Regions from separate parts of the Brevibacillus sp. NL20B1 genome, predicted to be linked through region 1. Evidence: riboswitches for the same ligand, from Rfam matches in the RefSeq annotation. Region 1 holds a riboswitch; each other region holds the start of a gene.
The links. Region 1 has a riboswitch for S-adenosylmethionine ahead of KDN35_RS18960 (methionine ABC transporter ATP-binding protein). Riboswitches for the same ligand answer to the same signal wherever they lie in the genome.
Positions count from the first base shown of each region.

Region 2: another riboswitch for S-adenosylmethionine. It lies ahead of KDN35_RS14945 (pyridoxal phosphate-dependent aminotransferase); the one in region 1 lies ahead of KDN35_RS18960 (methionine ABC transporter ATP-binding protein).
Region 3: another riboswitch for S-adenosylmethionine. It lies ahead of metH (methionine synthase); the one in region 1 lies ahead of KDN35_RS18960 (methionine ABC transporter ATP-binding protein).
Region 4: another riboswitch for S-adenosylmethionine. It lies ahead of KDN35_RS00350 (aminotransferase class I/II-fold pyridoxal phosphate-dependent enzyme); the one in region 1 lies ahead of KDN35_RS18960 (methionine ABC transporter ATP-binding protein).

Region 1 is NZ_JAGTPT010000038.1:5,826-9,258, forward strand. Features, by position in the region: gene KDN35_RS18950 (MetQ/NlpA family ABC transporter substrate-binding protein) at 1-222, opposite strand, end outside; gene KDN35_RS18955 (methionine ABC transporter permease) at 272-937, opposite strand; gene KDN35_RS18960 (methionine ABC transporter ATP-binding protein) at 939-1,952, opposite strand; SAM riboswitch class I at 2,034-2,149, opposite strand; gene KDN35_RS18965 (LCP family protein) at 2,280-3,257, opposite strand.
Region 2 is NZ_JAGTPT010000022.1:59,707-63,139, reverse strand. Features, by position in the region: gene KDN35_RS14950 (efflux RND transporter periplasmic adaptor subunit) at 1-1,068, shown strand, start outside; SAM riboswitch class I at 1,235-1,340, shown strand; gene KDN35_RS14945 (pyridoxal phosphate-dependent aminotransferase) at 1,444-2,625, shown strand; gene KDN35_RS14940 (hypothetical protein) at 2,962-3,432, shown strand.
Region 3 is NZ_JAGTPT010000015.1:74,445-77,877, forward strand. Features, by position in the region: gene KDN35_RS12015 (hypothetical protein) at 163-642, opposite strand; gene KDN35_RS12020 (YjcZ family sporulation protein) at 816-923, opposite strand; SAM riboswitch class I at 1,126-1,224, shown strand; gene metH (methionine synthase) at 1,340-3,433, shown strand, end outside.
Region 4 is NZ_JAGTPT010000001.1:53,559-56,991, reverse strand. Features, by position in the region: gene KDN35_RS00355 (trans-sulfuration enzyme family protein) at 1-754, opposite strand, end outside; gene KDN35_RS00350 (aminotransferase class I/II-fold pyridoxal phosphate-dependent enzyme) at 751-1,917, opposite strand; SAM riboswitch class I at 2,014-2,126, opposite strand; gene KDN35_RS00345 (pyridoxamine 5'-phosphate oxidase family protein) at 2,216-2,674, opposite strand; gene KDN35_RS00340 (DUF5665 domain-containing protein) at 2,825-3,157, shown strand; gene KDN35_RS00335 (hypothetical protein) at 3,161-3,433, opposite strand, start outside.

The DNA of each region.
Region 1 (3,433 bases):
CTTAACTTCCAGGTTAATGCCCTGTTCTTTCAGTTTCGGCTGGATGAATTTCAGAATTTCAGCATGAGGTACAGGCGTAGCGCCCACTTTCAGGGTGATTTCTTTTTGTTCGCCCCCGTCCGAACCGCCAGACGCATTCGGAGCGGTTTCGGTTTTCGTGCCGCATGCCGCCAGAGACAGTGCCAGTACAGTCGACAGAATGGAAACAGCCCATTTTTTCACAGATGATTACCCCTTTCTCTTTCATATTGTTGTCTTTATGGTAAAGATCTTACTTGCGGCTGAAACGGATTACCAATTTGTCTCCCAGCGTTTGCAAGATCTGAACCAACACCAGCAAAATCACGACAGTAACAATCATCACATCGGTCTGGAACCGCTGGTAACCGTAGCGGATGGCCAGGTCGCCCAGTCCGCCGCCGCCGATCACGCCAGACATCGCCGTGTAGGAAACAAGCGCCACGGTGGTAATCGTAATGCCGGCAATCAACCCCGGACGGGATTCAGGCAGCAGCACGTTCCAAATAATCTGCCACTTGGACGCTCCCATCGACTGGGCCGCTTCGATCACACCGCGGTCCACTTCCCGAAGCGACGTCTCCACCAGTCTGGCGAAAAACGGAGCCGCCCCGATCACCAACGGCGGAATCGCTCCCTTGACCCCCAGCGAGGTGCCGACCAGGATTTTCGTCAGCGGAATCAACATGATCATCAGGATGATAAACGGCACCGAACGCAGCACGTTTACGACAAAGGAAGCAATCGTGTAAAAGACGCGGTTTTCCAAAAGCTGTCCCTTGGAGGTGAGAAACAGCAGGACGCCCAGCGGCAGTCCGATCAGGACGGTAAACAGCGTCGAAAAGCCCAGCATCGTCAGTGTATCCAATGTGGCCTTGCCGATTTCCGCCACATCGACGTTTTCAAACGTCAGTCCCATGTTACATCACCTCCACTTCAAGACCGCGCTGGCGCAGGGTTTCGATCGCGCGGCTGTTCTGCTCCGGATTGCCGCTCAATTCGACGACCAGCTGGCCGTAAGGTGTATCTTTCATCCGCGAAATCGTACCCTGCAGGATGCTGAACATCGTGCCGGTCTCCTGCATGGTCTGGAACAGGATCGGCTGGTACGTCTTTTCGCCCAGGAACGTGATGCGCACAATCGTCTGGTCGCCGGCCGCCTTTTCGTGAGCCACCACTTCCCGCAGCTCGGCGGAATCGGCCACCTGCTCCACGAACTCCCGCGTCGTCGGATGCTGCGGTTTGAGGAACACGTCCAGCACCTTGCCTTCCTCGACGATGACACCTCCGTCGATAACGCCGACACGGTCGCAGATGGAGCGGATGACGTGCATCTCGTGCGTAATCAGGACGATGGTCAGGCCCAGCTTGCGATTGATGTCGAGCAGCAGGGCGAGGATCGAATTGGTCGTCTGCGGGTCGAGCGCGGACGTCGCCTCGTCACACAGCAATACTTTCGGATCGCTGGCCAACGCGCGGGCGATCCCGACACGCTGCTTCTGCCCGCCGGAGAGCTGGCTCGGATACTTGTCGCGGTGTGCTTCCAGGCCGACCAGTGTGAGCAGTTCGTTTACCTTTTTGTCAATCTCCGCCTTGGGCCGCTTGGCCAGCTTCAGCGGAAAGGCCACGTTCTCCGCCACCGTGGCCGAAGAGAGCAGATTGAAGTGCTGAAAGATCATGCCGATTTGGCGCCGCTGCTCCTGCAGCTTGCGGTCATCCAGTGTAGTCAGGTCGACGCCGTCTACGATTACGTGACCGGATGTCGGACGCTCCAGCATGTTGATGCAGCGAATCAGTGTACTTTTCCCGGCACCGGAATGTCCGATGATGCCGAAGATTTCTCCTTTTTCTATGGTCAGGTCAATCCCCATTAGTGCGGGGACCGTCTTGCCCTGTACCGTGTAGTTTTTGCGCAAGTTTTGCAAGCGAATCATCCGGTTCACCTCCCTATACGGAACAAACCCCTTTTTCAGCATGAAAAAGGGGTTTGCATCGATATCCGATCACATCCACCCTTCTCATCTCTCAAGATTCTCCGATCTTGTAGGAATTGGCACCGCGACACCCATCTGTGCGATGAGCCGGTTGCCGGGCTTCATTGGGCCTGTCCCTCCGCCTCTCTTGATAAGAAGAATTTCTCCGTATATGCTGTTTGTTTGTATTTTCGTTGATACAAATCGGATTATATTCCATTTAAAAAAACGATGTCAATGGAAAATTAAAGGAAAAGTGCAGGGCGATCTGCCCGCTTGAAGAGAGCCTCAGCTCTGCTTCCCGTCCGTTTCCCCCGCGGAATTGGCTTCCGGTTGGGCTTGCAGTTTTTCCTGAACAAAAGCCTGAACACGTTCCACATCAGGAATAAGGACAGCACCGGCGCGATTGGATTCGCTGAACATCCCCATTGGCGGAAGCTGATACTGACCGGGCTGTTCGGTGTTCAGCGTCAATCCGAGCGAGGCCAGCTTCAACATGTCCAGAGAGCTGATGTTGGTCTGCACGTACGGGGTAATTTCTTTCAAAATGGACGGCAGTTGGATCAGCGTGGTGCCGCTCTTCATCTGGTCGGCCAGCGCGGCCATCAGCTTCCGCTGCCGCTCCGTCCGCGTGTAGTCGGACGTCGCGTCGTGACGGAAGCGGACGTATTGCAGCGCCTTGGAGCCGTCAAGCCGCTGCAGCCCTTTTTTCAGATCAATATCGTACATGCCCTTGTCCGTAGGGTCGCGGTACCGCATGTTTTTCTCCACGTACAGCTCCACGCCGCCGACAGCGTCAATCAGATGCTTGAAGCCCTCGAAGTCGGTGATCACATACCGGTTCACCGGCAGCCCGGTAAACTGGCTCACGGTTTCCATCGCCAATTCCGGCCCGCCTTCGACAATTGCCGCATTGATTCGCGCATGTCCGTGGTCGGGAATCTCTACGTAGGTATCGCGCAAAATCGAAAACAAATCATATCGTTTCGCAACCGGATCAATGCTGAGCAGCATCATCGAATCGGAACGGGGCAGCGCGTTGCTGCGCATGCCGCGCCGGTCAACGCCCATCAACAGGATGTTGACGCGCTCCTTGCCGTCCCACGTGGGAATCTCCGCCGCCTTGGTCGCGCCGCCGGCGGGATGGTCGATTACGTTTGGCTGTTGAATGTCCTCGGCAAATTGATACAGCGAATATCCGTAGTACCCCCCTGCCGCAGCAACTGCCACGATCAGGAGGAGCAGCATTCGTTTCAAAAAGCGCATATGGAAAACGCCACCTTTGTCTCTTTCAGATAATATACTCCCCACTTTGTCTAGTATACTCGAATCCGGTCGAAGGCGGGCACCCTATATTTGGCTGGAATCTTGTTATGTAGGTGCGCATGTGACCTGGCGATGCTTGAATAAAAAATGACACCTCCCTGCTACACGCGGATGAG
Region 2 (3,433 bases), on a different contig from region 1:
GTAACCGGGAAACTTGCCCCCAACAAGGAAGTCACCTTGGCTCCAAAAGTGGGCGGCAAGATTGTGCAGCTGAACGTAAAACTGGGGCAGTATGTCAATCAGGGACAGGTGCTTTTCAGCCTGGAGAAAACGGATCTGGAGAATGCAGTGCAGCAGGCGCAGGCGGCGTACGATCTCGCCGTAGCCAACCTGAAGCAGAGTAATGCCGCCTCCGACCAGGGGCTGCAGCAGGCGAAAAACGGTCTGGTGCAGGCCGAACAGGCGCTGCGGGACGCGGAACGCGACTACCAGCGCATGTCTGACCTGTTCAAACAGGGAGCGGTGTCTCCGCAGCAATTGGAACAGGCACAGGCGGCCCTCACCAATGCGAAGACGGCGTATGCCAACGCCAAGGAAGCGCTGGAGATGGCTGAAAAGCAGACGGGAGTGGCCGTCACTCAGGCATCCGTGGAACAGGCCCGCATCTCGCTGCAAAACGCGCGTGAACAGTTGGCCAACGCGACGGTGACCGCCCCGATCTCCGGCTTCGTCTCCGCCGTCAACGGCCAGGTAGGGGAAATGGCTTCGCCGCAAGCGCCAGTGGTCACCATCGTGGATACCGATCCGCTAATCGTCAAGGCAAACCTCTCCGAAGAGGAAGTAACGTCAGTGAAAAAAGGGGACAAGGTGAAGATTCAAATCTCTGCCATCTCCAAGGAGCTGGACGGCACGGTGAGCGCGATCAGTCCCGTGATGGATCAGACGCTGCGCGCGTATCCGGTGGAAATTGCCCTGGCCAAGCAGGACGCTTCGCTAAAGGCGGACATGGTCGTCAGCATCCAGTTTGCGCATCAGCAAACCAACAGCATGCTGGTGGTGCCGCTCAAGGCCGTCTTTGACGAGAACGGCAAGCGGTTCGTCTACAAGCTGGAGGGAGACACGGCGAAAAAAGTGGAAGTGCAGACCGGGATCGAATCCAGCGATCTGGTGGAGGTAAAGGCAGGGCTGAAAGAAGGCGAGCAAATCGTCGTGCGCGGACAGACGCTGCTGAAAGACGGCGCCAAGGTAAACGTCCAGCCGACATCTTGACACTGTTCGCTTGCTAAAGTAGTATGAAAGAGATATCCAACCAGCACAGTCGGAATGCTGCGGCGGCCCTGCAGGGACTTCGCTTCGGGGGGCGACACGGTCGCTGACCCGCCGGATGCTGCTGGGATGGAACGAGACTGCAAACGAAACTGAATAGCATGCAATCACCTTATCAAGAGAGGCGGAGGGACTGGCCCGATGAAGCCCGGCAGCGGATCTGCCTGTGCAGATGCTGTGCCAATTCCAGCAGGAGCATTCCTGACAGATAAGAACGTGGAGATGTCGATCTGCCCCTTTTTCTGTACAGGAAAAGGGGCTTTTTGCTTAGCCGCCGACGTCTGCACGATTTACCCAAGGGAAAGGAACGAGAGACTGATGCGCATCCAACCGTCCGCCATGATTGACCGTCTGCCGACGCAGTTTTTTGCCTCGCTGGTGGCGAAAGTGAACAAGGCCATCGCCGCCGGCCATGACGTAATCAACTTGGGGCAGGGCAACCCCGATCTGCCGACGCCGCCGCACATTGTCGAGGAACTGCAGGAACATGCTGCCCGTCCGGTTCACCACAAGTACCCGCCGTTCAGCGGTCGTGTGGAACTGAAACGGGCTGTCGCCCACTGGTACAAGCAGGAGTTTGACGTCGATCTGGACCCGGAAGAGGAAGTGGCCATCCTGTTCGGCAGCAAGACCGGACTGGTGGAAATCTGCCAGGTATTGCTCAATCCGGGCGATGTGGCTCTGGTGCCGGACCCCGGCTATCCCGATTACTGGTCGGGAGTGGCCATCGCCGACGGGCGGATGGTGATGATGCCGCTGCGCGCCGCGAACGGTTTCCTGCCGGACTACGGCGAGCTGGCTCGAGAGGATCTGGACAAAGCCAAGCTGATGTTCCTGAACTACCCCAACAACCCGACCGCGGTCAATGCGCCGTACGAATTTTTCGAAGAGACGGTCCGCTTCGCCCGCAAGCACGAAATCGTCGTCTGTCACGACTTCGCCTACGGAGCGATCAGCTTCGACGGCAAGAAGCCGGTCAGCTTCCTGCAGGTGCCTGGAGCCAAAGAAGTGGGCGTGGAATTTTACACGCTGTCCAAAACGTACAACATGGCCGGCTGGCGCGTCGGCGCGATGGTCGGCAACCGGGAACTGGTCCGGCTGATCAACCTGATCCAGGACCACTACTTCTGCAGCCTGTTCGGCGCCATCCAGATGGCGGCGGTCCGGGCGCTGACCGATTCCCAGCAGTGTGTCCGCGAGTTGGTGACCGTATACGAAAGCCGGCGCAACGCGCTGTTTTCCAACCTGCACCGCATCGGCTGGGAGGCGGCACCGTCGCAGGGCTCGTTTTTCACCTGGCTGCCGGTGCCAAAAGGGTTTACCTCTGCCGAATTTGCCGACTTGCTGTTGGAAAAAGCCCATGTCGCTGTCGCACCGGGCGTAGGTTTCGGCCCCACCGGCGAAGGGTACGTGCGCGCAGCGCTTTTGGCCAGCGAAGAGCGGCTGGCGGAAGCAGTAGCGCGGATTGAGCGTTTGGGTATTTTCTCCCCGTGCAACTAGCAATATATCGTTCATGTGATTGAGAACTGACCGCCAGTGTGTTCGCAAAACGCCCTGGCGGTTTGATTTTTTGGGAAGCGAGGCGGAGGCCGGGGGCAGTGCCGCGTCCGGGATGGGCCCCGCCCAAAATAGGCGAGTGCCGCATAGTCCAAAACCGGGCGGGCGAATACTATAAAAAAGCGCGGCGGGCGCGATCACGAATGACGCGCCCATGCAAAAAAATCCATTCTCAGTAAAAATCATTCTCAGCATTGACAGATAATGATTTTCATTATACGATGGGTGTGGTAATGATAATTGATCTCAATGATCACGTTTGTTCGGCAGGAGGGTATCATGCGCTACCAGATCAACGGATATACGGACATGTATACGGTCATCTCCAATGAGCGCAAGATAGGCGGCGCCGTAGAAGCGGGTCTGATTCGCCTGCGGTCCGGCGAGGAGTTTGCCAACGCCGTGCTCACACGGTTGGAGATGTCCGGCGCACAGTTTTGCTCGCTCGGTTTTGTCACGGAGGAGGGCAAGCGGCTCATTGTCCATATCAATGACATCAGCATGATCGCCGACGCGGTGCACGTAAACGTGTGTGACCTGCGCAACGAGGTGATGCGCGCGGAGAAGATGGCGGAGCGGCTTAAGCGCTTGAAGCGGCTGTGCCAGTTGAACGAAGGAAGCTGCACGCCGACGTTCCGTGAAGAAGCGCTGTTGCTTGCTGAAGACATTGGCTTCGATGTGGCGCGCGAACACGTCGATCTGTCATTCCTGCCGCAGACGGAAAATGCCCGGGTGGTTCGCATCGCATAGG
Region 3 (3,433 bases), on a different contig from region 1:
TCCGGACCTTCAGGACGCGTCTCCGAGGTGCGCTTCCCCGCGTCAGTTTGCACCGGGCTCCCACCGTCCCCGGCTCGCTTCTGCTTTCTGACGGAGTACTCTCCTCTTCAGCGACAACGATATTCTTCTAGCATTATAGCGGCATCTCCTGCGGGATGCAACTCACTCTTCCGGTTTTTTCAGCAAATCGTCCAAATCGTGGAACAGGTCCCGCGTCAGCCGTTCCTTGTCGTCGGCCGACTGCCACTGCCGCTTGTACTGGGCCAGCTTGGCGAGCAGCGATCGTTCTGCTTCGGCCGCTTCCTTAAGATCGTGGTTTTCACTGGGATCAAACGGCATCAGCCGCTCATCCGTCCCGCTGCGCAGATAGGGAGAGCGCCAGTGATCGGGAAAGCGATAGGGCTGGTCGCCAAACAGAATGCCCAGCACGTCGTCCGATTCCAGCGGGAGGAAGTGGTCGTATTCGTCCCGCCTGCCTCCTTCAAACAGGTTGAGATGCGTAAACGAATAACGCAGGTAGTGCTGCCCCGTCGCTTGATTCTTGACGATTGAATATGTCTCAAAATCCGTGTGCTCCAACTCTTTCACCGTCTCCAGGCGAGAGAGGAATTCCTGTCGGTTACAGGGTACCAATTGATCCACAATGGTTCGCTCCTTTGTACGGAATCGCTTTTCATCATAGCAAAAACGGACAGCGGCTGACAACGAACCAGCATCAGGCGCAAACGTCCCGCAGGGAACGGCAGGCGGACAGGGTTGTCCAGCGAAAAAAGAGCCTAGGTTTAGCTAGGCTCCTTGTTGATGTACGCACTCGTTTAGTTGCAGTCGTTCGAACACCCGACGATGACCAACAGGATAAACAGAACGAGCACAATTGCGAACGTGTCACCGAAAAAGCCGGAACCGCAGTAGGAAGTACTCATTGTTGTTTCCCCTCCTTTCCGTATGCTTTAGTCTATACACGAATGTGCCGGTTGTTGTGGGCGAATGACCAGCTCGCAAAAAATGGGCGGGGGCAGTCTGGAGAAAATAGACAAATTCTACATTGACGCGAGGAAAAGGGGGTGTTAAGATACATTCAAACATCGTTACCGTTTGACAAAACTGCATAACAGACAGTGACGACTCTTATCCAGAGAGGTTGAGGGACTGGCCCAATGAAGCCTCGGCAACCGGATTACCAGGTGCCAATTCCAGCAAAGCGTGTGCTTTGAAAGATAAGAGGATGGTCATGCGTGTATGTTTCGCGGACAAATCCTCTTCTTGTTGCACACAGAAGAGGATTTTTTATTGTACACGGACCAATGCGTGTGAGTTTGGAAGAAAAGGAGTTTGCCCCATGAAAATAAGTCTTCGTGAACAGCTTTACCGGAAAATTCTGATTCTGGACGGTGCGATGGGGACGATGCTGCAACAGGCCAGCCTGACTGCTGATGATTTTGGCGGTGATGCCTACGAAGGCTGTAACGAGCTGCTCAATCTCACCCGTCCTGACGTGATCCGCTCCATTCATGAAAAATACCTGGAGGCGGGTGCGGACATCGTGGAGACCAACACGTTTGGTGCCACCTCGATCGTCCTGGCCGAGTACGACGTGGCAGACAAAGATCTGGAGATCAACATCGCTGCAGCCCGGCTGGCACGGGAAGCGGCTGACGCCTATTCCACCCCGGAGTGGCCGCGTTACGTCGCCGGCTCGATGGGGCCGACGACCAAGACGCTGTCTCTGACGGGAGGCGTCACCTTTGAAGAGCTGGTGGAAGCGTACTACCGGCAGGCGAAAGGGCTGCTGATCGGCGGCGTGGACGCGCTGCTTTTGGAGACCTCGCAGGACACCTTAAACGTCAAGGCCGGCGGCATCGGCATTCGCCGGGCGTTCGCGGAGCTGGGCAGGGAAGTGCCGGTGATGATCTCCGGCACGATTGAGCCGATGGGCACGACCCTGGCCGGGCAAACCATCGAAGCGTTTTACGTCTCGTTGGAGCATCTGAAGCCGATTACCATTGGTCTGAACTGCGCCACCGGGCCGGAGTTCATGCGTGACCATCTGCGCACGCTGGCGAATTTGGCCCAGTGCGGGGTGAGCTGTTATCCCAACGCCGGCCTGCCGGATGAAAACGGCCATTACCACGAGACGCCGAACGGACTGGCCGCCAAGATGCGGGCGTTTGCCGAGCAGGGCTGGCTCAACGTCGCCGGAGGATGCTGCGGCACGACGCCGGAGCATATCCGCGCGCTGGCGGAAGCATTGAAGGACTGCAAGCCCCGTGTCCCGGCCGGACAGCCGGTCAGCGCCGTGTCGGGGATCGAGGTCGTCTACGCGGAAGCAGACAATCGGCCGCTGCTTGTCGGAGAGAGGAGCAACGTGATCGGGTCGAAAAAATTCCGCGACCTGATCGCGGCCGGGAAGTACGAGGAAGCGTCCGACATCGCCCGCGCCCAGGTAAAGCGGGGGGCACAGATCATTGACATCTGTCTCGCCGACCCGGACCGGGATGAGTACGGGGACATGGAGAAGTTCCTGCAGTTTGTCATCAAAAAAGTGAAAGCGCCGCTGATGATCGACTCCACCGACGTGCGCGTCATGGAACTTGGACTGCGGTACTCGCAGGGCAAGGCGATTCTCAACTCGATCAACCTGGAAGACGGGCTGGAGCGGTTTGAACAGGTGGCGCCGCTGATTCACAAGTACGGCGCGGCTGTCGTCGTCGGCACGATCGACGAGACCGGCATGGCAGTCACCCGGGAACGGAAGCTGGAAGTGGCCAAACGCGCCTACGATCTGCTGGTCAATCGATTCGGGGTCAACCCGCGCGACATCATTTTCGATCCGCTGGTCTTTCCGGTGGGCACCGGCGACGAGCAGTACATCGGCTCCGCCCGCGAGACGGTGGAAGGCCTCCGCCTGATCAAGGAGGCGATGCCGGAGTGCAAGACGATTCTCGGCATCAGCAACGTCTCGTTCGGGCTGCCGGCGGCCGGACGGGAGGTGCTGAACGCCGTCTTCCTTTACCATACGACTCTGGCCGGACTTGATTACGCCATCGTCAATACCGAGAAGCTGGAACGCTACGCCTCCATTCCGGAAGAGGAGCGGCGATTGGCAGAGGCGCTCCTGTTTGAGACCAACGACGAGACGCTGGCCGCCTTTACCGAGTTTTACCGGCAGAAGAAAAAGGAAGTACGCGTGGAAGCGTCGTCGCTCACGCTGGAAGAGCGTCTGGCCCGTTACGTGGTGGAAGGCTCCAAGGACGGGCTGATGGACGACCTGAAGCTGGCGCTGGAGAAATACACGCCGCTGGAAATCATCAACGGTCCGCTGATGGCCGGGATGGAAGAGGTAGGCCGGCTGTTCAACGACAACCAACTGATCGTCGCGGAAGTGCTGCAGAGCGCCGAAGTGATGAAGGCCTCCGTATCGTTCCTGGAACCT
Region 4 (3,433 bases), on a different contig from region 1:
TGACGTCCAGACGCGCTTTCAAGGACTTCAAGCCGCGCAGCACCAGCCAGGAATCCTGCACGCCGAGGATCGCTCCCATGCCGTTTTGGATCATGTAGAGCTGCTCACCCAATGCCGCCTCCTTGGTCACGGCCAACCCGGCCACGACGTCACTGTGGCCGCCGATGAACTTGGTCGCGCTGTGGATCACCACGTCCGCGCCCAGCTCCAGAGGCCGCTGATAGTACGGCGTCATAAACGTATTGTCCACGATCACCAGCAGTCCCCGCTGTTTCGCCAGCGCGCAGACAGCGGCGATGTCCGTCACTTTCAGCGTCGGGTTGGACGGAGTTTCCAGGTAGATGCCCTTGGTCTCGGGACGGATGGCTGCTTCCACCTGCTCCAACGACGTGGTATCGACAAAGCTGACGGCGATCCCCATGCGGGACAGAACATTGGTCAAGAAGCGGTAGGTGCCGCCGTATACGTCCTCCGCCACCACGACGTGATCTCCGGCGGAGAACAGCATGAACACACTGGAGATGGCCGCCATACCGGAAGCAAAGGCGAATCCGCGCTCGCCTCCCTCCAAAACGGCGATTGCCTCTTCCAACGCATGCCGTGTGGGATTGCCCGAACGGGCGTAATCGTAAACGACGGGCCGGTCCAGATCAGCCTGGTGAAAGGTGGACGCCTGATAAATGGGCACCGAGGCCGCCCCTGTCACCGGGTCGATACAACTGGTGCCGTGCAGCAGTTTGGTGGCAAACTTCATCGTACGCTCCCTCCCGTCAGTGAGAGACTTGCATCCAGAGCCTGACACACGTCAGCGATCAGGTCGTCGGGATGTTCGATCCCGACCGACAGCCGCAGCAGCCGGTCGCACACACCCACGTACTCGCGAATCTCTTGCGGGATGTCGGCATGCGTCTGCGTCGCCGGATAGGTGCACAGCGACTCCACGCCGCCCAGGCTTTCCGCAAACGATATGATCCGTAAGCTCTCCAGAAACGGCGCCACCTGTTCAGCCGAGCGCAGGCGGAACGAAACCATCCCGCTGAACCCGCTGGCCTGCCTGCACTGCACCTCATAACCGGGATGCTCCGGCAAACCGGGATAATAAACGTCCGTCACGGCAGGGTGTTCCCGCAATGTCTTTACAATCGCCAAGGCATTTGCCTGATGGCGTTCCATTCGCAGAGCCAGCGTCTTCATCCCCCGCAGCAGCAGCCAACAGTCCTGCGGCCCCAGCACCGCTCCGATCGAATTGTGCAAAAACCGGATTTTTTCGGACAACTCTTCACCCTTTGTGACGATCAATCCAGCGAGGACGTCGTTGTGGCCGCCGAGGTATTTGGTCGCGCTGTGCAGCACCAGGTCAGCCCCCAACTCCAGCGGCCGCTGACAGTACGGCGTCATGAACGTGTTGTCCACAATGGTCAACAGCCCGTTTCGCTTGGCCACCTCTGCCACCGCCGCGATGTCGGTGATCTGCATCAGGGGATTGGTCGGCGTTTCCACAAAAACAGCCCGCGTCTCCGGGCGGATTGCTTCTTCCAGATTCTTCACGTCACGCAGGTCGACATAGCTGAAGCGAAGTCCGTAACGTGAGAGCACCTGCTCGAACAACCGGTACGTCCCGCCGTACAGATCGAGCGATACGACCAGGTGATCTCCCTGGGAGAACAGTCCCATGACCGTATGTATCGCGGCCATGCCGGAAGCACAGGCAAACCCGGCGTCTCCCCCTTCCGCTTCGGCAATCGTCTGCTCCAGCACGGTCCGGGTCGGGTTGGCTGTGCGCGTGTAATCGTACCCCGTGCTCTGCCCGAGGGCGGGATGGCGATACGCGGTGGCGTTGTAAACGGGAAAGCTGATTGCGCCGGTCCGCTCGTCTTTGGCGACGCCCGCCTGCACCAATTTTGTCTCCAGATGCATATGGATCTCTCCCTCCAACAAAATGACCGAGGGCATTAAAAAAAGCCCTCTTTTCTCTGAAAAGAAGGCTTTGTTTACGCGTACGTAAGCAAATCCTTCTCATCTTTCAGAGCGTTACACTCTGCAGGAATTAGCACCAGTATCCCCTTGTACAGGTGATTGGTTGCCGGGCATCATCGGGCCAGTCCCTCCGCCTCTCTGGATAAGAAGTTTGCTATGCAATTTGCAATTGGTTGACCTTATACTACCGAAATCGGCAGTACCTGTCAACCTGTTTTTCATTATGCTGGTAACCCGATCACGTTGCGTTTTTCAATGCGGTCATCACCTGGTTGTCCAGTTTGCTGGCCGCATTTTTGTCGTACGTCTTTTCATATTGGGGCTCGACCGAGATGCGGGAGCCGTAGAACATCACGTCGCGAACGGCCTCGATGGCCACTTCCACCATCGCCAGCTTCAGCGGGACATTCTCCATCCGTTCCGTCTTGATCGTCGCCCTGCCGTTGATGGCATAGGAGGAACCGGCCCCGATCAAGTGCAGCACGACCTGCGGTTCCTTGGCAATGTTGGCCAAAATACGAGAGCGGTTGTCTACGGCGAAACGGATCAACTGCGGCGTCGGCGCAAACGTCCAGGAAAGGGAACTGAGCGACGGAGCGCCGGACTCGTGGTCAATCGTTCCGAGTGTGACAAAACGCTCCTGCTGCAAAAGCGCGAACAGTTCCTCCGAAAGCGTTTGGGAAACGGTTTCAGCCATTCCGATGCCTCCTTGAAAAGGGAATGTACGTCTATTGTACCTACCCGCCTGGCGATAGGCAAACCTTTCCGTCCAACACCTTGCTTCTCACCCGTTTTTTTCCTACACTGATACGTAACGGGAACGAATGCAAGACAGGAGGAGAGCCGCATGCCCCCATCCCCCACCGACCGCTTGCTGGCCAAGATCGACAAGCTGCTGGCAGAGCTGCAGGAAGTGCGCAAACTGAACGAACGGATGGACAAAATCGCCCTCTTTCTGGAGGATATCCGCCTCGCCGACGTGATTCAAAATTATACAGCCCCGAGCAAGCTGCTGTGGATCAACTTCCTCGCAGGTCTTGCCCGAGGCCTGGGATTGACGATCGGTACGGCCATCGTCCTGGTGCTGCTCGGCTCTTTTCTCAGCCAGTTCCTGTCCGTCCCGATTATCGGCGATTACATCCGCCAATTGATCGATTACGTGCAGGCCTATCGACAGTAAGCCTTATTTGTGATCGTCGTCATCACCGTGCTTTTTCCCATTGCCGTTGCCTTTCGGTCCCTTATCCTTGTCTTTCCCCTTGTCTTTGCCTTTTTCATCGTCATCGCCGTTGACCGGCTTGTTGTGCGGGATGTCGGCTTTGGCCACAAGTTTGCCGTCCAGGTACAGCTCGAGGTGGACTGCTTTCGCGCTGTACGAGCGATCGTGGTACTTCAGCTTCGCCTCAAACCGGCCGTCTTTCACTTTCACCTCGTGCTTTTTGCCGTCCGGCGCCAC